DNA from 4 places in the Lentibacillus sp. L22 genome. Region 1 is predicted to be linked to each of the others. Evidence: riboswitches for the same ligand, from Rfam matches in the RefSeq annotation. Region 1 holds a riboswitch; each other region holds the start of a gene.
The links. Region 1 has a riboswitch for thiamine pyrophosphate ahead of thiW (energy coupling factor transporter S component ThiW). Riboswitches for the same ligand answer to the same signal wherever they lie in the genome.
Positions count from the first base shown of each region.

Region 1 (5,717 bases):
TGGTAATGGGTGCACAAGTCGCGCAGTTTTGTTCCCAACTTCAGCTTATCTGTGCTGGTTAAAGAACCTTCCCCTTTTTCTCGAAACTGAAAGGCGGTGATACCAGCTGCAAGGGCTGATTCAAGAACTTCTACAGGGTCAAATTGTTCGCAATCCTGGCTGCCCATGATAAAATACTTTCTTAATTGTTTACGTAGGAACGGGAAACCCATTGATGTGATTCCTCCCATTTTTAGTTGATATAATTTCAGTTTACCACACCATGAACGTGCTATAATACCCCCACTTTTAGTCAAGAGTAAATGAACAATGAGGAAGGTGTGGGATAGACAGCTGTTTCATAGATTTAGGTTGCCCTTTCACAGCGCTATCCCAATTGATCCGCATCTAATGATAGAGCATCAATAAAATAAGCCAGAAATGTACCAGGCCCGGATACATTTGGATTTAGAGCGGCATATTCTGCGGCGAGTCCGTAAAATTCCACGGCGGTTTGCATTTGCTCTTCCAGCGGTTCCTTGGTTGTAAGGCAAGCTGTCAAAATCGACCCAAGCAGGCATCCCGCGCCAGTAATTTTTGTAAGCAACGGATGTCCGGTCTGGTTTTCTTTAAAATAATTTCCACTACAAATGATATCCGTTTTTCCGGTAATAACAACAGCCGTTTGATATTTTTCCTGGGCTTTGGCAGCAACTTCGGCAATATTTCCTTCACCAACAGCGTCCGGTCCTTTTGTCTCCCAAGGAACATTGACCAGATAGGCAATTTCACCAGCATTGCCTTTGATCACAGTCGGATTTACTTCGTTGAGGATTTGCTTCACAGCCGTATCCCGAAACGGTGTTGCTGCAATGCCAACCGGATCAAGCACGACCGGTATTCCTTTTTCATTAGCAGCTTTTCCCGCTTTTATCATTGCGGTAACCTCAGATGGTGTAATGGTACCGACATTTATCAGGAGACCATTCGCGTTTAAAGCCATTTCCCGTGCTTCTTCCTTTGCGTTTGCCATCGCTGGTGTTCCCCCAAACGACAATAATCCATTGGCAGAAAAGTTCATGACAACCTGGTTTGTTAAATGATGAATAAGTGGACGATTCTCCCTTACTTCCTGTATGACCTTCTGATTCATTTGCTGACCTCCTCGATTCGTGGTGCCCAATGATTTGTTGGACCACTGCCATGACCAATTGCAAACGAATGACCGATGGCAGCCGTTATATATTGCTTGGCGGCGTTGACAGCCTCTAAAAGCGGATTGCCTTTAGCTAATAACGCGGTAATTGCCGCTGAATAGGTACAACCGGTTCCATGGGTATCTTTTGTTTCAATGCGTTCAGATGAAAAACGGTGTATCTTGTTGCCATCGTGCAAAAAGTCGACAGCATCCCCCGCTAAATGACCGCCTTTAACAAGCGCGGCACCTGCTCCATACTTATTTACAATTTGTTCAGCGGCCTCTTTTAGATCATCCATGGTGCTAATCGATTGCCCTGTTAGATATTCTGCTTCCGGTACATTGGGTGTGACTAATGTAGCCAGAGAAAGCAGATTGTTGCGTAAATAGTCACGCGCCTCCTCGTCAATTAATGAATCACCACTTGTCGCGACCATGACCGGATCCATTACAAAAGGGACAGGAATATTTTCTATCTTGCCGGCGATACTTTTCATCATCGCGGTATTGGCAATCATTCCCGTTTTAAACGCTTGAAACGGGATATCTGAAATAACGGAATCCAGCTGTTCTTCAATCATGTCCGTTAAAATGTGCTGTACATCCTGAACCCCGGTTGTATTTTGGGCAACCACGGAAGTAATCACCGACATCCCATAGCATTTAAATTCCTGAAATGTTTTTAAATCGGCCTGAATGCCAGCACCGCCACTAGGATCAGTACCAGCAATAGTCAGTGCACAAGGTATTTGTCTCATTTGTCATCATCCTTTCGGGACAAGGGGCTCCCTTGTTCCAGTTTTTAAATGTTTGGCAGTACGTTTCGTTGTTTCAACCGAGCTGCAATAATCCAGCCTATCAACGCCCCAGCTCCACTGCTTACCAGGAATGACGGGAAGAAAAATAATGCACCAACTGAACTTCCCATCAAGAGGTTGGCAAACGGTACAGCAAACAAAGAGCCAATCATACCGGTTCCAATAAATTCACCAATTGCCGCCCAAATCTTTTTCCCGAACCGTCGATAAAGATAACCTGCCAGAAATGCGCCAATCATGCCGCCGGGAAACGCCAAAATGGAGCCAAGACCAAGCAAGTTACGAATCAGTCCGATCATGAAGGCGATCATAACAGCGGGGGCTGGGCCAAGTATGATGGCTGCCAGCACATTCACCGCATGCTGTACTGGATAGGCTTTAGCAACTCCTGCAGGAAACCAGAGAATTTGGGATCCAATTGTTCCAATGGCTACAAAAACAGCCATCGTTGTTAATAAACGTGTCCGGTTCATCCAATTCCTCCTTTCCATGTTTCCATGGCATATAAAAAAAGCTAGATCCTTATGATGGACCCAGCTTGCGTAGAGAAAAGTTTATCGTGATTTGTCACAACTACTTCCCTCCGCTGGTATTAGCCAGATCAGGTCCATAAGGGTCGGAAAGAAATGCAACTTTCCTCTCAGCCCGCATGCGGGGCACCCCTAGTAGTGTAAATACTATGAAATTTGCCTGTTGCAATAATCTTAACAGAGAAGGATTGGTTTGTCACTTATGAATCACGTTTTATAATGTGAAGAAAAATTGTAACTTCTACCTCTATCTTGCCTGGCGGTTGGAGGGAGTTAAAATATGTTGTTACATTAGATGTAAGCGCAGCCTTAAAACAAGTAAAGGCGCAAACCTGCATAAGCTTCATTTTAAGGTTAAAAACCTGTTGACACTCCAAAATCATGAGCGTATAATATCATCTTGTTATCAAATTGTTTAGTGATAAGATATTTTTTAGTGAGATAATATTTATATAAGGAGGGAAGTCATGAAGAAGGATGATTTCCTTGAGTTGGAGGGCATTTTCCGGAAAATCACGAAGAAAATCCCCGGAGAATGGAGAAAGCATACGAAATCGGCTTTCTCCAGAACAGAAGCACTTGTCCTTTATAAATTATATTATGAGGGACAACAACGTGCTTCTGAGCTAGCAATGGTTCTTTCCATCACTACTGGCGGCTTGACAGGTCTTACCGATAAGCTTGTTGAGGGCGGATATGTGGAAAGGAAACGGACGGAAGAAGATCGCCGGGTTGTTTACCTGTCCATTACCGATAGCGGAAAGGAAATGGTCAAGGCTATGAATGCTGCCCGAAAAGCATTTATTGAAAAATTGTTCAATGGGATATCAACGGAAGAGTTAAATCAGTTTAAGAACACAGCCGCAAAATTATTACGGAATTTTGAGGATGTGGAAAATCAATAACTTAGGGAATAGGAGATGAAAGAAAAGCATGACTGAAACAACTACAAGTAATGCAACGAATATAAAAAAAGGCCCCATTCTTGCGGTTATTATTCTTGGTGCGTTTGTATCGCTGTTGAATCAAACGTTAATGAATGTGGCCTTGCCTTCGATCATGGAGGACCTGGATATAGGGGAAAGCACTGCACAGTGGATTACGACCGGATTTATGCTGGTTAATGGTGTGCTGATCCCAATTACTGCATTTTTAATGGAGAAGTTTTCAACCAGACAGCTATTTATAACTGCAATTAGCTTATTTGCTGCAGGTACATTAATCTGTGCCATTTCACCAACTTTTATTATCTTAATGACTGGCCGCGTTATTCAGGCAGTTGGCGCAGGGATTATTATGCCACTATTAACAACGGTTGTATTGGCTTTGTTCCCGGTTGAAAAGCGTGGTGGTGCAATGGGGATTATTGGGATTGCCATTATTTTTGCACCAGCTGTAGGCCCAACACTGTCAGGGTTTGTAGTACAAAATTATTCATGGCGGTTATTGTTCTGGATTATATTTCCAATTGCTGTATTAACAATTATCTTCTCGGTTATTTTCTTAAAGAATGTAACCAAACAGACATTTCCAGACATCGACATCCTGGCAATTGTTCTCTCAACACTTGGTTTTGGCGGTATCCTGTACGGTTTCAGTACTGCAGGTACAAACGGTTGGACCAATGCATCGGTGATCATTGGATTGATTGTTGGCTTTGTCGGCCTTGCCTTGTTTATTTGGCGCGAATTGGTTATGGAAGTTCCAATGCTGGATTTCCGGGTATTTAAGAGCGGAATTTTTTCGCTTACTACGGTCATTAATGTGGCACTTACGGTCGCTATGTTTGCGCCAATGCTTTTGATCCCGATTTATTTGCAGAATATCCTGGGTATTTCACCAATGAATTCCGGTTTAATGCTGATGCCAGGCGCAATCGTGATGGGAATTATGTCACCGATCACTGGTAAAGTATTTGATAAAATAGGTGCGCGGCCATTAGCAGTGTTTGGATTGGCCATTACAGTAGTAACAACGTATTTGTTCACCCAGCTAACCGACTCAACAGGCTATCTGTATCTGATTATTATATACACCATTCGCATGTTTGGTATGTCCATGATTATGATGCCAATTATGACGGCCGGGCTTAATCAGTTGCCGCAGCGACTTTATCCACATGGTACAGCAATGGTTAATACTGTTCGTGCTGTAGCTGGTGCGATTGGTACGGCATTCCTGGTTACCATCATGACGAACCAGGCAAAAAATAGTATTAAAGATATTATTATCAACAATCATTTTGACCCGAATAACGAGCAAGATATGTTACATGCTGCCAATCTTGCCCAGGTTCAGGGAATCAATGACGCATTTATGGTATCCACTGTATTTGCTGTGGTTGCATTGATCCTGTCATTCTTCATTAAACGTGGAAGAACAACACAAGAAGAAGAACCAGAGGTATCAGGAAAACGGAAACTCTCAACGGAAAGAGGGTAATGATAAGGGGACTGCACTCCACTACATTAAGATGTTAAAGTAGTGGGGATGTCCCCATTTTTATGCTCCCGTCCGTAAGCGCTTGTTTTTGGGAAGGCGCAATGCTAATACAATGACCAACACGCAAAATACAAGGCTGATGGTTGCAACAAGATGAAGATGCGCGATATCCAAATGACTGTTAAAGGCAATTCCCAATAAACAGGAAGAAAGAATCGACCCCAGATAGCGGCTGGTTTGGAACAGTCCTGATGCTGATCCAGTTTCCTCGGGTTTTACCTGTTCATAAAGCGCCGTTTGGGTAGAAATATTATTAAAACCATTGCTCATTCCAAGAACTGACATAATCACTAAAAACCAGATTAACGGCGAATTTTCCCGGAATGTAAGTAATAGGGCGGTACCAACGAATAAGAGCAAGGCACCGGTGACAAGCGGTAACTTGGAACCAAACCGGTCAATCATCTGGCCGGCGATCGGTGCGACAATGACACTAAAACCAGCCAAAGCCAGCATGATGATTCCAGTATGTTTCTCGCTATAACCTTGAACCTGTTGCAAAAATGTCGGGAACCCAAAAAAGTAACAATAATAGATCAGGTTAATGCTGGTAAATTGTAGATAAATCATGGTTACTGCAGGATTCTGCTTAAGTGATACCAAATCAATAAATGGCTCCCGTTGTCTGTTTTCCCAGAAGTAAAAGCCTGTAGCGGCAAGCAAGAAAATAATAAGTGCCAACCAATGGAT
Region 1 is NZ_JBFNXI010000038.1:23,960-29,676, forward strand. Features, by position in the region: gene thiE (thiamine phosphate synthase) at 1-212, opposite strand, end outside; gene thiM (hydroxyethylthiazole kinase) at 368-1,132, opposite strand; gene thiD (bifunctional hydroxymethylpyrimidine kinase/phosphomethylpyrimidine kinase) at 1,129-1,935, opposite strand; gene thiW (energy coupling factor transporter S component ThiW) at 1,980-2,468, opposite strand; TPP riboswitch at 2,557-2,669, opposite strand; gene ABRT01_RS14210 (MarR family winged helix-turn-helix transcriptional regulator) at 2,993-3,430, shown strand; gene ABRT01_RS14215 (DHA2 family efflux MFS transporter permease subunit) at 3,459-4,967, shown strand; gene ABRT01_RS14220 (MFS transporter) at 5,028-5,717, opposite strand, start outside.

Region 2 (5,717 bases), on a different contig from region 1:
AGGCGGAGAAGCAAGTCTGTTTGGCTACCAAGTAAAAACCGTTTTGTCCGGATCGATGGAACCAGATATTCGGACAGGTTCGATTATTGCAGTCAAGGAAACGGATAGTCAGCATCCATTTCATAAGGGTGATGTGATCACATTTAAAACAAATGATGGCATGATTGTGACCCACCGCGTTATGCAAGTTCAGAAGAAAGATCAGACCTATATTACAAAAGGTGATGCCAATGATGCACCTGACCTGGAACCAGTAGCACAAGAAAATATTATCGGGACGTACAGCGGTTTTACCATTCCTTATCTTGGATATGTTATGAGCTTTACCAATTCTAAGGAAGGTGCGGCATTACTGATGGTGCTACCGGGGGTTTGCCTTGTTATCTATTCGATAATTACGATATACCGAGCACTTCGACAGATTGAACAGCCTAAAAAGGAAATAGAAACAGAATCCAAGTAAAAATCTTATGGGCGGAAAAATAAAAGGAGGAATAATCAATGGGTATTAAAAAACAATTGGGTATGGGAGTTATGTCAGCAGCATTGGGGATCGCATTAATTGGTGGAGGCACATATGCATATTTTAGTTCAAGTGAGACAACCAATAATACATTTGCTGCAGGGAAATTGGACTTATCTGTTCAACCTACAACGGTGATTGATGTAGATGAATTACAGCCAGGAGATTCCGTGATCCGGGACTTTGAATTACAAAATAATGGAACGCTGGATATGAATAAAGTTTTACTGGAGACCGATTACAGTGTGATTGATGATAAAGGGGATAACACGGATGACTTCGGTAAATATATTCAGGTTGAATTCCTATATAATGCCGATCAACTAAATGAGGTTATTTACGAAACAACATTAGCTGAACTAAAAGATATGGATCCGGAAGTAGTACATGATGAAGTATTCAGTCCTTTACTAGGGAAGAAAGGATTGGAAGCAGGGGATGAACATGATTTGGTTGTCAAGTTTAAATTTATTGATGACGGAAAAGATCAAAACCAATTCCAAGGCGACTCCTTAAACCTGGAATGGACATTTAATGCACAACAGACTGCTGGCGATGAAAAATAAGATGAATACAATATCCCACTAAAATCACCAGGACTGCCCGTTAGCAATGGCAGTCCTGGCGATTGCTTGTATGCAAAATCATGATACTTCTTTATTCAACGCCTTAAACAAGGCAAATAACATCAAAATCATTACAAAGGAAAATGGTAATGCCGCGATAATAATCGTATTCTGAATTGCCGTTAATCCACCGACATAGAGCAGAATCAATGCTACAGCTGATTGGGAAACTCCCCAGATAATCTTGACATTATTCGGCGGGGTTAACGAACCATGTGTTGACTGCATCCCCAAAACAAACGTTGCTGAGTCTGCTGAAGTAATAAAAAACGAGCCAATTAGCAAAATAGCAAAAATGGAAAGGATGAATGATAATGGTAATTGATCGAACATATTAAACAATACAAGCTCTGTCGTGTATTGGGTCAAATCTACTCCGCTATTTTGTACATCACCTGCCGTTGTCCCAAATGCTGCAAACCATATTGAAGTAAATAATGTTGGAATCACCATGACGCCTAACAAAAATTGCCGAATGGTGCGCCCACGAGAGACACGGGCAATGAACATTCCAACAAAAGGCGCCCATGCAATCCACCATGCCCAAAAGAAAATGGTCCAGTTATTATGCCATTCCCGATTGTCCCCTGTAAGTGGAGCTGTGCGAAAGCTCATTTCCACAATATGTTGCATATACTTTCCAAACGTATCAGTAAACATATCCAGTATGAGCAATGTAGGGCCGACGATGATGACGATAACAAGTAAAAGAGCGGCAAGCACCATATTGGTATTGGATAAATATTTAATCCCTTTGCTCAAACCTGACCACGCTGAAGCAATAAAGAGAACCGTTACCACAGCAATGATGACAAACTGTGCGGTAAAACCAACATTTATACCAAATAAATGCGAAAGCCCTCCATTAATTTGCGCTGCCCCAAAACCAAGCGAGGTTGCTACACCGAATACAGTTGCAAATACGGATAGTACATCGATCAGCACACCAAGCGGACCGTTCATTTTTTCTCCAAATAACGGCTTTAATGTTGCTGAAATCAATCCTGGTTCTTCCTTACGAAATTGAAAAAAAGCCAATGACAGTGCCACAATACCATACATAGCCCAAATATGTACGCCCCAGTGGAAATAGCTATAGGCAAGCCCTTCCTTAAATGCTGCATCAGTACCTGGTTTCTCTGTGGCAGCATCAAGTGCATAGTTAAATAATGGCTCCGCTGCCCCGTAGAAAACAAGACCAATCCCCATACCAGCTGAAAACAACATAGCAATCCATGTTGGTGTTGAGAAATCGGGTCGTTCATGATCCTTGCCAAGGCGAATTTTGCCGTATGGACTAATGGCAATGATGATTGCAACGATGAGCATGACCGCCATCAACAGCATGTAATACCAACCGAATGTAGTAGCTACAAAATCCTTTATGTTGCCAGTTATTCGTTCAAATTGTGAAGGAAATGCCACACCAAATATCACGGCTAAGACGACTATTACCAATGTTATGTAAAAAACCCTTGTAACTTTCTTCATGAATCCCCCTGATAAAGTTTTGACATAGGATTAACAATAACAAAGACCAGCAAGCAATGCAATGGGACATGTGGAGGGTACATGAATCCTCAACAAATAAAAGGTCAGCACCAAAATCTATTATTGAAATTAATGAATAAAAAGAGTGCATGATTGACCGGCATGTGCTATGATGAGATTAAATAAAATGATAACGCAACCACAAGGGGAGCTTTAAAGCTGAGAGAGAACGTTATTGTTCGGACCCTTTGAACCTGTTAGTTAGCACTAGCGTAGGGATGTGGTGAGTAAATGCGGATGGTTCGCTGGATTTATGGCTGCCCGATAAAAATCCGTATATTTCACCAATGTCTCCCTTTTGGTTCGTTCTGAAGGAGGCATTTTTATATGCGAAAATTAAGTTTGCAAACACTGATAGAAGTGGCCATACTTGCGGCATTTGCGATGGTGCTGGATCTATTGCCATCATTGCGTTTTGGACCGTCGATTTCCATTTCTTTTGCGATGATCCCAATATTTATCGTTGCCTTTCGCTGGGGATTCGTAGCGGCCAGCCTATCTGGTTTTCTTTGGGGACTTCTACAAATTGCGCTTGGTCAGGCATGGATACTTACCCCTACCCAAGCATTTATTGAATATTTTATTGCTTTTGCTTGTATTGGATTTGCAGGGCTGTTTTATCACCAAGTCAAAGGGAACCTACAAAAGGGACACAAAGGACATGCTTTGTTATGGATGACGATTGCCATATTTGTTGGCGGGGCGACACGTTATTTTTGGCATTTTGTCGCTGGGGTTATCTTCTTTAAGAAGTATGCCATTGAGGCGGGGAAATCACCATTTATTTATTCGCTGGTTACCAATGGCATCACCTATATCGCTGTCTCAATCGCCTGTGCGGTTATTTTGGGATTGATCGTTTCAAAGGCAGGACAAATCATCACCTCGGCGAAACAAATAGGTCAGCAGCGAAGGGCAGGTTAATAAAAGGACAGTCCTCTACCATTTTAGGGGACTGTCCTTTATTCAATCCGGATTGTATTTTTCTATTTTGGATGGTATTGACGCCCTGTTCACGGTAGATTCCTCACGCTTTTTCTTTCCCATCGCCCGTGACCGCTCTTCTCTCGATAGATTCCTCCTATTTTTACTCTCCTATCTGCCGTGAGAATCTGTAGCTAATTATGATTTTGTATTTTGTTTATCTATATTGTATGTCATTTTTCATCATTTACCTGTTCGATTTGACATGGATGTTGTATACTGGAAGAGGAAATAAAATATTCGTGTAACAGACTCGGGTGTCTAGCGCAACTGTTCAAGAGGTTCGAATGAATTCTGGCTGATGTGCCTCTTTTTGAACACGGAATAATAGACTTAAAATGGAAGTTCGGTGTAAATCCGACGCGGTCCCGCCACTGTAAATGGTTGTTGCCTTTTAATCCACTGTACATAGGTTTGTATGGGAAGGGAAGGGCAACGGTAACCATGAGCCAGGACACTGCCTGATTCTGAAACACCATGAACCTACGCGGATAGGGAGGTGTGCAACTTGGCTGGATGGTACTGCTTTGTCAAAAATAAGTATCCATCTACTGTTAATGAGTAGCACCCCTTTTTAATAGGAGGTGTTTTTTTATTGCTTATCCATGGTTATGAGAGAAGACTGCTTTGTAGCGCTATTTTGTAAACACTAGGGGGGACAATACGATCATGAAAAAGATTTATTTGGTTTTATTCACTGCTATCTTATTTTTAGGAATTTTAGCCGGTTGTGGAAATTCAGATGATAACGCTGAAAAAGGAAAGGATAATGCAGACAATACTAAAACAGAACAGACGGAGGAACAGGCTTTTCCGGTAACAGTGACCGATGGGAATGGATATAAATTAACCATTGATGAAAAACCGGAACGAATTGTCTCGGTTTTACCAAGTAATACGGAAATTGCTTTTGACCTGGGACTTGGCGATCAAATTGTTGGTGTATCTGACCATGATGATTTTCCGAAAGAGGCATCCGAAAAGGAAAAAATCGGTGGGCTGGAATTAAATGTGGAAAAAATTCTTTCACTTGATCCGCAATTGGTGCTTGCAGATCAAACCAATGACGAGAAAGCACTTAAACAAATTGAAGAAGCGGGCATTCCGGTATTGGTTGTTGCCAGTGCAAATAACTTTGATGAGGTTTACGATTCAATTCATTTGATTGGACAAGCCACAGGAACACTATATAAGGCTGACCAGATTATTGATGATATGAAGGAAAAATTAACTGCACTTAAGGATAAGGCAAATGCCATTGATAAAGATGACCAAAAAAAGGTTTACATGGAAATTTCCCCATCACCTGATATTTATACCGCTGGAAAAAATACGTTTATGGACGAGCTATTAACAATTATCCATGCGGAAAATGCTGCTGGTGATCAGGAAGGCTGGCCAAAAATAAATGAGGAACAGGCTATTGCAAGCAATCCGGATGTGATTATTACAACATACGGTTCATATGTGGACGATCCCGTTGCCGAAATAACCCAAAGAGATGGCTGGGAGGATGTATCAGCAGTTAAAAACGAACAAATTTATGATGTGGACGAAGATCTGGTTAACCGTCCAGGTCCACGATTGGTTGATGGTGTTGAGGAACTTGGAAAAGTGATTTATCCAGATGTATTCGATGACTAAGCGGATTACAGCGTACGGGATACTGTTTGTGATACTGGTTGTTTCCATGTTAATGGGCATTTCAATTGGAACAGTTCAGGTACCTGTTACAACTATTCTGAAGACTATTTTTGCTGCTATCTCACATACATCTATCTCCGATTCGGTGGATCCGATGTATGAAAATATTGTGATGAATGTACGCTTGCCACGAGTTATGTTATCGGGAATTATCGGAGCCTCGTTAGCGATTGCGGGTGCAGCCTTTCAGGGATTATTAAGAAATCCATTGGCAGACCCGTATACGCTGGGGGTTTCCTCCGGTGCTAGTGTTGGGGCAGTGTTGACAATTTTTTTGCATTTATCATTACCGTTTTTAGGGCTGTATACATTGCCGGTATTAAGTGTGG
Region 2 is NZ_JBFNXI010000002.1:16,669-22,385, reverse strand. Features, by position in the region: gene sipW (signal peptidase I SipW) at 1-463, shown strand, start outside; gene ABRT01_RS01105 (CalY family protein) at 502-1,089, shown strand; gene ABRT01_RS01100 (BCCT family transporter) at 1,168-2,640, opposite strand; TPP riboswitch at 2,835-2,936, shown strand; gene thiT (energy-coupled thiamine transporter ThiT) at 3,028-3,624, shown strand; cobalamin riboswitch at 3,969-4,163, shown strand; gene ABRT01_RS01090 (ABC transporter substrate-binding protein) at 4,354-5,328, shown strand; gene ABRT01_RS01085 (FecCD family ABC transporter permease) at 5,312-5,717, shown strand, end outside.
Region 2: another riboswitch for thiamine pyrophosphate. It lies ahead of thiT (energy-coupled thiamine transporter ThiT); the one in region 1 lies ahead of thiW (energy coupling factor transporter S component ThiW).

Region 3 (5,717 bases), on a different contig from region 1:
GTTTGTGCTGATGTAGGTGGATCGATTACCGGTGAACATGGTGTCGGTATTGAAAAAGCAGCGGAAATGCGCTTTATTTTCAATGAGGAAGAAATGGCTGCACAAACGGATATTCGTGCTGTGTTTAATCCAGATGATCGATTGAATCCAGGTAAACTATTTCCAACGCCGAGTCAGTGTGTCGAAGTGAAACAGGAATGGAAACTGGCGGATTAATCTTTCATTGTGAAGGGGTCTTCCCTTCCTATACAACAAAATTATTGAATATTCAGATCCTAATGAATTGTTGGTGGTGCAAAAAGATAGAATCTTTTTGCACCGTAAATAGCAGGAATTAGCGGTAAGGTTATCGCTTTAGAATAAAGATGAATAGGGAGGGAATTTAACATGGGTGAGGGAGTATTAACAGTGCTGGCGTTACTTCCAATCATTGTTGTTGCTTTATTCCTGGTTGGTTTCAAATGGCCAGCAAGTAAGGCCATGCCGCTTTCGTACATTACGGTCGTACTATTAGCATTGTTTGTTTGGAACGTCTCTTTTCCACAAGTCGCAGCTGCTTCGGTTAACGGTCTGATTGTCGCTATCACGCTATTGTTCATTATTTTTGGTGCCATTTTACTATTAAACACGTTACAAGAAAGTGGCGGACTGCATACCATTCGTCGTGGTTTTACCGATATTACACCAGACCGGCGGATTCAGGTCATTATTGTTGCCTGGCTGTTTGGTTCATTTATTGAAGGCTCAGCAGGGTTTGGCACACCAGCAGCAGTTGCTGTACCATTATTAGTAGGACTAGGTTTTCCTCCGATGGCAGCAGTCGTTTCAGGATTGGTGATTCAAAGTACACCTGTATCGTTTGGTGCGGTCGGAACGCCTATGGTATTGGGAGTAGGATCGGGGATAGAAACACTCACACAAATTCCGGATGTTCCGGCATTTATAGTTGATTTGGCTGGGAAAGTTGCTGTGCTCCATACGATAGCAGGGATGTTAATTCCACTGTTTTTAGTAGGAATATTAACCCGCTATTTCGGGAAAAACAAGTCATTTAGTGAAGGGTTGAAGGTATGGAAGTTCGCTATATTTGCAGCATTGGCGATGACCGTACCATATATCATTGTCGCGAATACGCTGGGTCCTGAATTCCCATCCATGATTGGCGGCCTCATTGGTTTATTAATTGTTATTCCAGCTGCCAAGAAAGGTTTTCTAATGCCCAAGGACGATGATGCTTGGGATTTTGAGCCAAAAGATCGCTGGGATCCGACATGGACTGGGCGGCTGGAAATCAAACAAAGCGATATTTATGCAGGAAAGATTAGCATGCTACGTGCATGGTCCCCATACGTATTGATTGCATTGATGCTGCTGCTTTCCCGAATGACTGTCGTGGGAGATTGGCTAAAAGCAGCAACTATTGAGGTTCCAAATATTTTTGGGACAGACATCACGTCCAGCTGGGAAATCCTCTTTTCTCCAGGTTTTATTTTTATTGTTGCATCTGTTTATGTGTACTACGCTCATGGCATGAAAATAAAAGAATATGCACAGGCTTGGAAGGATTCCGGGAAAACAATGCTTGCCGCAGGTTCCGCGCTTGTTTTTACCGTTCCAATGGTACAAGTATTCCTTAATTCGGATGGTGGAGCGGCTGGTTACGCTGAAATGCCAATCGTCCTTGCAGACGGTGTCGCAAATCTGGCGCAAACGGCATATCCATTTTTTGCAACATTTATCGGTGGGCTAGGTGCATTTGTCGCTGGAAGTAACACGATCAGTAATATGATGTTTTCCTTGTTCCAATACGGCGTTGGTGAACGAATCGGCGGAGATCCAACCTGGATGGTCGCACTGCAGGCAGTAGGTGGAGCGGCCGGTAACATGGTCTGTGTGCATAATGTTGTCGCAGCCGCAGCCGTTGTTGGTTTAGTCGGAAAAGAAGGGCATGTCATTCGCAAGACCCTACTGCCATTTGTCTATTACTCCCTATTAATTGGTTCGATCGGCTATTCGATCATGTGGACATCCGAAAAAGGCATATTTAACATCGGATCGATCATTGCTGTCATTATTTGGGCAATTGCTATCTACTTCATTGCCACGAATAAAAAACGACTAAATGCGCTAGAACAAAACATTGCTTCGTAGCGTAAAATAGGAATGAAATATGAAAAAAGTTTGTTCATCCATTCATACTTACAAAATATATAAAATTCATTGACAAATCCTCCACACATGGTATGATACAAGCAAAGGTAAAATTTAATAAAAAACCGCTAGGGGTGCCTTCCAAAAAGGCTGAGATTAAAGTGTGACTTTAAGACCCTTGGAACCTGAACTGATTAATATCAGCGTAGGGAAGTGATGTGGAACAATAGATGTTCAAGGAATGTAACATAGGCTGGTAAAATTTCTTCATTTCTTGTATTTGTCCATAGTTGTTCAAAATAATGAACAATCTCAGGTGTTCTCAAATAATTATCCAACCACTTTCTCGATGCGCTGTCATCTTGAAAGTGGTTTTTTGTTTTGCTGAAAGGATAGGTGTTCATGGAATACAACAAAACATGGAAAAGGAAAAAGGATATAAACGCCACTAAGGAATTACATGTCGTCTCAACGGGTCAACAAACCGCTGAAACACTTGTACAAATAGTGGCAATGATTCATAAAGGTGTTAACAAGATTCATTTACGGGAGAAAAGTTGGACAGCTGCCGAACTAGTCCGGGTAATTGAAGCTTTAACGGATCGCGGTGTGCCGCTCGAAAAAATTATTGTTAATGACCGTGTTGACATTGCGCATATCTTAGGAGCAAATGGTGTTCAGCTTGCCCATCATAGTATCGATGCTTCATTGGTCATGCAGGCTTTTTCATCATTAAAAATCGGTTGTTCGATACATTCGCTTGACGAAGCAATCAAGGCAGAAAAGAAAGGGGTTGATTATCTTCTATATGGACATATTCATTGCACGAGATCAAAAGAGGGAATGACACCGAGAGGACTAAATAACTTGCGAAAACTCACGCAGCAAGTAACCATTCCCGTTATTGCCATCGGAGGAATCACACCTGAAAATACACATGACACGTTGGCAGCCGGGGCGAATGGAATTGCCGTTATGTCAGGCGTTTTCCAAGCAGATGATCCAGTGCGCGCAGTCATGAATTATCGTAAAGCAATGCATACGCAGGAGGTGATCCTATGAAGTTACGAGTAAATGGTGAACGGATTACCATTCCGTCTTCGGTAGCAACCATCACTGAGTTACTCGCATATATCCAAGTGAAGAATCCTGTCACTATTGTCGAACATAATGAAAATATTTTGGAAAAACATGACTATGACAGTGCAAAATTATCGGATGGAGACAAAATAGAATTAGTTCAATTTGTAGGAGGCGGTTGACTTGCTAACAATTGGAAATAAGCAATTTAATTCAAGATTATTATTGGGTACAGGAAAATATCCGAATTTTGATATTCAAAAAGCAGCGATTGAAGCATCGGAAGCAGAAATCTTAACGTTTACCGTTCGCCGGATGAATATTTATGAGCCAAACCAGCCCAATTTCCTGGAAAAACTGGACGTAGAGAAATTTAGTCTTTTACCGAATACGGCTGGTGCAAAGTCAGCGAAAGAAGCCGTACGACATGCCAAGTTGGCAAGAGCATCGGGACTATGTGACATGATCAAAGTGGAGGTCATTGGTTGTGATAAAACATTGCTGCCAGATCCGCTGGAAACATTAAAGGCAACGGAAGAATTGCTAAAAGAAGGATTTATTGTTTTACCGTATACTTCCGATGATGTGGTACTAGCCAAAAGGTTGGAGGAGCTTGGCACACATGCGATTATGCCTGGGGCGTCACCAATTGGCTCGGGGCAGGGAATTATCAACCCGGTTAATTTGCGTTTTATCATTGAGCAAACAGAAGTTCCTGTGATTGTTGATGCCGGAATCGGCTCCCCGGCCGATGCAGCTTATGCAATGGAACTTGGTGCAGACGCTGTTTTATTAAATACGGCGGTTTCAGCGTCTAAAGATCCGGTCAAAATGGCAAAAGCGATGAAGCAAGCAGTGGAAGCTGGTCGCTTAGGATATGAAGCTGGGCGTATCCCGAAAAAACGGACCGCCACAGCAAGCAGTCCAATGGAGGGAATAAGTATTGGCTAAAAAATCAATACCTACTCAAAAACATGATCAAAATACGAACGAAAAGGGACAGGTGAAGGGATGAATGATCGTTATTCCAGACAGACGTTGTTTAAGTATATTGGTGAAGAGGGCCAACAAAAAATGGCGGGAAAACAGGTACTTATCATAGGTGCGGGTGCGCTTGGCACAGGAAATGCAGAATCGCTGGTTCGTGCGGGTGTAGGAAAAGTAACCATTGTCGACCGTGATTATGTAGAATGGAGCAATTTACAGCGGCAACAGCTTTATGTGGAATTGGATGCAAAAAACCGGATACCTAAAGCTGTTGCTGCAAAAAAACGGCTGCAGCAAATCAATTCCGAGGTAGACATTGAATCACATATTTTAGATATCACACCACCGGAAATGGAGCAACTGATCAAAGGAGTCGATTTAATTATTGATGCGACGGATAATTTTGATATTCGCATGATCATCAATGATATCTCGCAAAAATATCAAATTCCATGGATTTACGGGTCGTGCGTGGGTAGCTACGGCATAAGTTTTACAATTGTGCCAAAGGAAACACCATGCCTCCATTGTCTTATGGAAGATGTCCCGATTGGTGGTTTAACCTGTGAAACGGCAGGAATCATCAGCCCTACTGTTGGAATGGTCGTTGTACAACAAACCATTGAAGCTTTCAAAATACTTACGGAGAATTGGGATGCACTTAGAAGAAAGCTAATCTCCTTTGATCTATGGAGTAATCATCATTCATCAATTGATATATCAACGGTGAAAAAAGCAACCTGTTCGTCTTGTGGAGAAAATCCAACATATCCTTTTCTTTCCTATGAAAATCAAACAAAAACAGCAGTGCTTTGTGGAAGGGATACGGTTCAAATTAGACCCGCCAAAAGGCAAAATCGCAATCTGCATGCGATTGCTAAAGTGCTTGCCGGAAAGGGTGGAAAAGTGGAACAAAATCCCTTTCTACTTTCATATACGATTGACGACCAACGTCTTGTCTTGTTCCGAGATGGCCGTACATTGGTACATGGAACGAATGATAAAATAAAGGCAAAAACACTTTATTATCGTTATTTTGGATAGAGGGAATGGTCACTTTATAGCTTGTGTAGTATAGAAATTCAAATTCATAAAAACAAGAGGGATGCTTTGTGGCTGTTTTGCAATGGTTCGTTGATCTTGGCGCTAGTGTCATGCTTCCTATTATCGTTTTCATCTTTGCCCTTATACTGGGAACGAAGGTAGGAAAAGCTTGTCGCTCAGGATTAACAGTGGGAATTGGATTTATTGGATTAAACCTGGTTATTGGTCTGTTGACAGATAGTCTGGGACCGGCTGCACAGGCAATGGTAGACCATTTCGGGTTGAAATTACATACGATTGATATTGGTTGGCCAGCTACATCAGCCATTTCGTATGGGACGGTTTTAGGCAGTTTGGCAATCCCGATTGGAATTGGTGTAAATAGTTTTTTATTGATGCTTGGATGGACGAAAACATTAAATATTGATCTTTGGAACTACTGGCATTGTGCGTTC
Region 3 is NZ_JBFNXI010000002.1:131,206-136,922, reverse strand. Features, by position in the region: gene ABRT01_RS01580 (FAD-linked oxidase C-terminal domain-containing protein) at 1-216, shown strand, start outside; gene ABRT01_RS01575 (L-lactate permease) at 388-2,151, shown strand; TPP riboswitch at 2,272-2,380, shown strand; gene tenI (thiazole tautomerase TenI) at 2,554-3,213, shown strand; gene thiS (sulfur carrier protein ThiS) at 3,210-3,413, shown strand; gene ABRT01_RS01560 (thiazole synthase) at 3,415-4,182, shown strand; gene ABRT01_RS01555 (thiazole biosynthesis adenylyltransferase ThiF) at 4,243-5,262, shown strand; gene ABRT01_RS01550 (PTS galactitol transporter subunit IIC) at 5,331-5,717, shown strand, end outside.
Region 3: another riboswitch for thiamine pyrophosphate. It lies ahead of tenI (thiazole tautomerase TenI); the one in region 1 lies ahead of thiW (energy coupling factor transporter S component ThiW).

Region 4 (5,717 bases), on a different contig from region 1:
CCACAACTACGCTGACGGTTGGTGTATTGTTTTTATCAGCCAAATTATTAACAAAAAGCCATAACCCTATTTAAATCAATCAAAAACAATATTTTTATTTGGATCATTATTAAATTCAAACATTAATTCTATCTGTTCTTTTGTATTCCTTTTAATCGATAAGGCGGGTAAATTACTTATATCAAAAAAACCTACATCGCTAGTTTCCACACCAGCTTCTGATTTTCCTGAAACAATTTTACATTCAATGAAAATCTTATACACATAATGGGGATCTGGTGGGTGATTATGCTTACTTTTATCCAATACAGCGAGCAATCTTGATGCTTTTACCGCATAACCAGATTCTTCTTTTATTTCTTTTACTGCAACCTCTGATGGTGAATAGCCAATATCACCCCAGCCACCGGGTAAAGACCATTGTGCATCCGACTTTTCCTTTACCAATAATATCTCATTTTGTTCGTTAAAAACGACCCCGCGAATATCTACTTTGGGCGTTGCATATCCAGTATCATTGGCAAAGTCCAACCTTATTGTCTCTTTATCTACTTTAGTATAATTGCTCATTATTTCGATACTAAGCTCACGTAATTGTTCGTAACGCTCTTGATCATAAACATCACGAGTGTATGCTAAGCCTGTCTGAGCAATTGCTTGAATCTGTTTAACCCATTCCAACCAGGTGTTGTCATCGATATTCCTTGCCTCTTCTGACTGTGAAATAATAATTCCTCCTCATATTTTATAATATCTAGTATTTTATTAAATTTCATTATTGAACAAACATTTGATTGGGGGGGGGGATTGACAAGGTAAGGAAAACCGTGTTCTTTTCGAGAAACAAATGTATATGATTCAATGCTGTTCTCTTCATTTACAATATCTAATAATTCATAGGGGGATATGCTCTTCCCAAAAAGGTCCAGCATACAGATTCTAGCTTTATTAGATCTAATAAAAAGTTACCAAAGAAAATCATCATTAATAATTCCGTAAACCTCTTGTGATCCAAAATTCCCCGCTCCAAAAGTCTGCAAGTAATCCGTACACAAACTAGCAAACTTTAATCCTAACATATCTCCAGCCTTACTTATTAATTCAGTTGTACATCCTCCGACGAAATCAGCAATATCATCATGAGATAAAATTATTTGTTTGGCCTTTCGATAAGTTTCTGTCTCATTTCCATTCTCCTGATACTATATCATCGAATAAAAACCGTGAATGATAAAAATGTAGAGTATGTCTCCTACTACGATTCTTATATCATTTAGTTTTACCTTATGTGAATCTCTTTTCTCCTCTTCTTGCTTCTTAAAAACTCAAAAAGCTAAAGGTCTGTACTCATCATAATTATTTACTGACTGGCTTTCCAATAATAAACAACTCGCCTTCATTTAATCAGCCGCTGTTGTATTCGAATCTGGATGATTCCAATGTTATTAAAAACGAAAAAAAATAATATTTCATCTCGGACTGAACCATCCCCATCTTACAATTTCACAACTTCTTTTATTTGTTGGACTACTTGGTTTAGCTACTGAAGTGGTTCTAAACCAAGATCCGGAAAATATATACCATCCGCACAACACTGAATGTATTCATTCTTTTCGAAATTTGAGTAATTACTGTTTATAAAATCCGACAAAAAAACAATCGCATATTCTAAATACTCTTTGGTTTCATCCACCAACAATTCCTCCAAGGCTTGTTCTGGAGATTCAATGTCCTGATGAAAAGTTCCAGCCAAAAATTGAAAAACTGGCTCTTCCTGTTTATTAGGGAGTAACATAAAACAACACACCCCTTTCAATTAGTATTGATTTGCTTAATTTGGATAACCAGTTAGAACAAAATTCCCTTCGCCATCCTTTTTCAAAACAATTCTAGCATTTGTCATATTTTTAACCGAATCGGAGCCTTTTTTATCTCCCTTCCTATCACCTCTGTTCCCTGATAGGTCAATACTAAAGTTGACTTGCTTTTTGGATTATCTAGCCAAGATTGAATAACTTCTTTATTGTTTGTATCGTTCAAAACATTATTAACAATTTTCTCAGCCGTAGCCCTATCTTTAAAGGTAGATGAACCAGTAATTTTCGGATTTTTATTTATCCTCTCTAATAGCTCTTTATCCGTTTTTCCAACATGTCTTTCAATCAAATGTCCACCTTTTATTTCATGTGCAGCCAATCCACCACCAGGTGCAAGGTTACTTTTATCCCCCGGTTTTACACTATCTACATTTTTATCAACCTTCCTGGTATCCTTAACCTTCTACCCACCTGCCGACAAAACGATGCAGTTATGTTCTCATGCGTTATATCTAATTTGCGACAGACCTATGATCACACTTTTTCAGCAGCCCGAGACAGTAAGGATTACCAAAAACAGCCACGAAACAACACGGAACTTGTCATTTTTATCATGAGTCCGATAATATATCAGCGATTTCGGGCTCCCTATCAGCGGTTCCGAGCTGCCTATAAGCGGTTTCGGGCGTTCTATCAGCGGTTTCAGGATTCCTATCAGCGGTTTTGAGCTTTCTATCAGCGATTCAGCCACGCCAAGAAACACGTGGTAAATTTCGGCCTGAACATCGTGTGATCAATTCTTCTACCCTAGCAAAACCGGCTCCAACCTCTCCCTTCTTCCACTTTCTCATATACTTGCCAAATAATCCATGTACATTTCTTCATCTAAATGCGTCCGCAATTGCTATACAAGCGGAATGTAGGCAACCATTCTTCTTTACTTACTAATTCTTTTACATTACCTGTTTTCAGCATACCGTTCTCCTTCTAGCATTGCTTTTACTTCCCATTATATCGCATGAAAGTTATCGAAACAGCAAAAATTTCAAATCCGCTTTACAATGTAACATTTTCCATTTACCATGGACTTATCGAAACAATATAACAAGTTCACTAGGGGAGCATTTCAAAGGCTGAGAAGAACTTTTTTTGTTCTAACCCTTGGCACCCGATCTGGGTAATACTGGCGTGGGGAAGTGGTCAATGTAGCATGGGTACATGTTATATACAAACAGACTGCCATCTCATTTGGGCAGTTTTTGTTTTATCGTTTGCTTTTTAGGGAGCACCAAAAACACGGAGGAGATTCGATTGCAAGATTCATGGGGATTTTTAGACACCGGAGTACACGATGCTGCAACAAATATGGCATTAGATGAATTGTTGCTTATTTGGCACAGTGAAGGAAAAATCCCGCCCATTTTACGTTTCTATCAATGGGCAAAACCAAGTTTATCTGTTGGCTATTTTCAGGATGTTCATAAAACGATTGATCCATCAGCATTGCAACAGTATAGGATACCAGTGGTTCGCCGGTTAACCGGTGGTAGTGCGGTACTGCACGATGATGAGTTAACCTACAGTCTTGTTATTGCGGAGAACAAATCATTTATCCCAGCATCTATCACGGAAGCTTACTATGTTCTATCCAAGGGTATCTTTGACGGGTATGCCAATTTAGGAATCACAGTCGATTATGCCAAACAAAGACATTCCATTCAAAACCGTTCTGCAGTGTGTTTTGAAAGACCGGCGTTATACGAGTTGCTGGCGGGTGGGAAGAAAATATCCGGCAATGCACAAACCCGGCAAAAAGGAGTATTGCTGCAGCATGGATCGATTCCACATTCCATGAACAAAACGATACTTTTCGATCTATTCCGTTTTCCAAGTGAGGAAATACGAGAAAGAAAAAGAGCAGCATTTGATACAAAAGCAACAACCATCCGTCAAGAAACAAACCGATCCATATCCATGAGCACTATGAAAGACGCGTTTAAACAAGGTTTTGAAACTGGAGTAGATATCAAACTATCTCCATTTGAATTAACCAATCAGCAATGGGAGGAAGTCTACCAGCTAGCTGCTGATAAATACAGCAATCATGATTGGAATTTCAAACATCATTCAAAGGAGCGTGTACTTAATGGCTAAACAGGAGGAATACATAAGAAAACCGGAATGGCTGAAAACAAAAATCAATACGAACCAATCTTACCGTGGATTAAAGAAACTCATGCGTGATAAACGATTAAATACCGTTTGCGAAGAAGCACGCTGTCCGAACATCCACGAATGCTGGAGTGAACGAAAAACGGCAACTTTTATGATTCTTGGTGACACTTGTACCCGCGGCTGCCGTTTTTGTGCAGTTAAAACTGGATTACCAAACGAACTGGATTGGGGAGAACCTACTCGTGTTGCGGAATCCGTATCGATTATGGGCTTAAAACATGTTGTTGTGACAGCAGTCGCTCGCGATGACCTAAATGATGGGGGCGCTGCGGTATTTGCGGAAACGGTAAGAGCCATCCGCCGTGAAAACCCTGGCTGCACGATTGAAGTGTTACCATCGGACATGAAAGGTGACTACGAAAGCCTGCATACTTTAATGGATAGTGAACCAGACATTTTTAACCATAACATTGAAACAGTACGCAGATTAACTAAACGCGTACGGGCAATTGCAAAATACGACCGTTCCTTACAATTGCTGGAACGGGTAAAAGAAATAGCACCAAATACACCAACCAAATCAAGTATTATGGTCGGTCTAGGCGAAGAAAAAGAAGAAATTTTACAAGCGATGGATGACTTATTGGCACACAACGTAGACATCATGACAATCGGTCAATATTTGCAACCAACAAAAAAACACTTAAGGGTTGAACGTTACTACCACCCGGATGAATTTGCGGAACTAAAAGAAATTGCCTTAAAAAAAGGATTCCGTCATTGTGAATCAGGCCCGCTTGTACGATCTTCCTACCATGCCGATGAGCAGGTCAGCCAAGCTTCAGCCCAGCGCAGGATCAATTATATGAAAGGCTATGAGGAGCAGGAGAATAAGAAAGTAGATTTTTCTTTGGAGATGTTTAACAATTAAAGTGTGATCATGATTTCCCAAATGAAAACCCCGGCTCATTATATATATCTGCTGGGGTTTTATCGTTTACAATGATTTGGTTATTCATAGCCGGCTATTTAACGGCGGTTTCAACCAGTTTTACGGCGATTTCGGGTAAATTATCGACGGTTTCAGCACTTTTATCGGCGGTTCGCAATTGTTCCCACTTTAAGTCATGACTCGCACGCCGAAAATTAACCGAATTCTGCTCTCTAACTTTAAAAAATCACCGCAAAATAGTTGAAGAAATGATTAAAATGTATTATGATACTCTATGTGCTTTACAAAAAAAGTCATACTTTAGATGCTGGTGTAGCACAGCTGGTAGTGCACGTCACTCGTAATGACGGGGTCGAAGGTTCGAATCCTTTCACCAGCATTAGTACAGAAACGCTGTAATCCTTGATAGATAAGGGTTATGGCGTTTTTATTATTGGTACAGTTTAGTGTAGATTTCATTAGTACAGGATTTCGGGGGCAAAATTGGGGCAAATGAATGGTGGTTCAGTTTTATAGGATGGATTTTCACAGGTTTTGTAGGTGAGTATTTCGACCGATCTCCAAAAGGGGTATCAATTTGGGCCCAGCTAGATGTAATCACTTGGTTACCCAAAAAAGAGAAACCAATAATCACAAGTCAATCTGCGCCCGGCTGAATATATCCCCTCACTGCTCAAAAATGAGCACTCAACCATAAAACCCATTAACAGCCCCACACAGCGATTATAAGCCATTCACGACTAAACATATTACCTACTTCCCAAAAACCCAAC
Region 4 is NZ_JBFNXI010000004.1:147,229-152,945, forward strand. Features, by position in the region: gene ABRT01_RS03530 (NUDIX hydrolase) at 76-681, opposite strand; gene ABRT01_RS03540 (contact-dependent growth inhibition system immunity protein) at 1,541-1,795, opposite strand; gene ABRT01_RS03545 (RNase A-like domain-containing protein) at 1,900-2,196, opposite strand; TPP riboswitch at 2,923-3,029, shown strand; gene ABRT01_RS03550 (lipoate--protein ligase family protein) at 3,129-3,971, shown strand; gene lipA (lipoyl synthase) at 3,964-4,923, shown strand; tRNA gene ABRT01_RS03560 (tRNA-Thr) at 5,251-5,323, shown strand.
Region 4: another riboswitch for thiamine pyrophosphate. It lies ahead of ABRT01_RS03550 (lipoate--protein ligase family protein); the one in region 1 lies ahead of thiW (energy coupling factor transporter S component ThiW).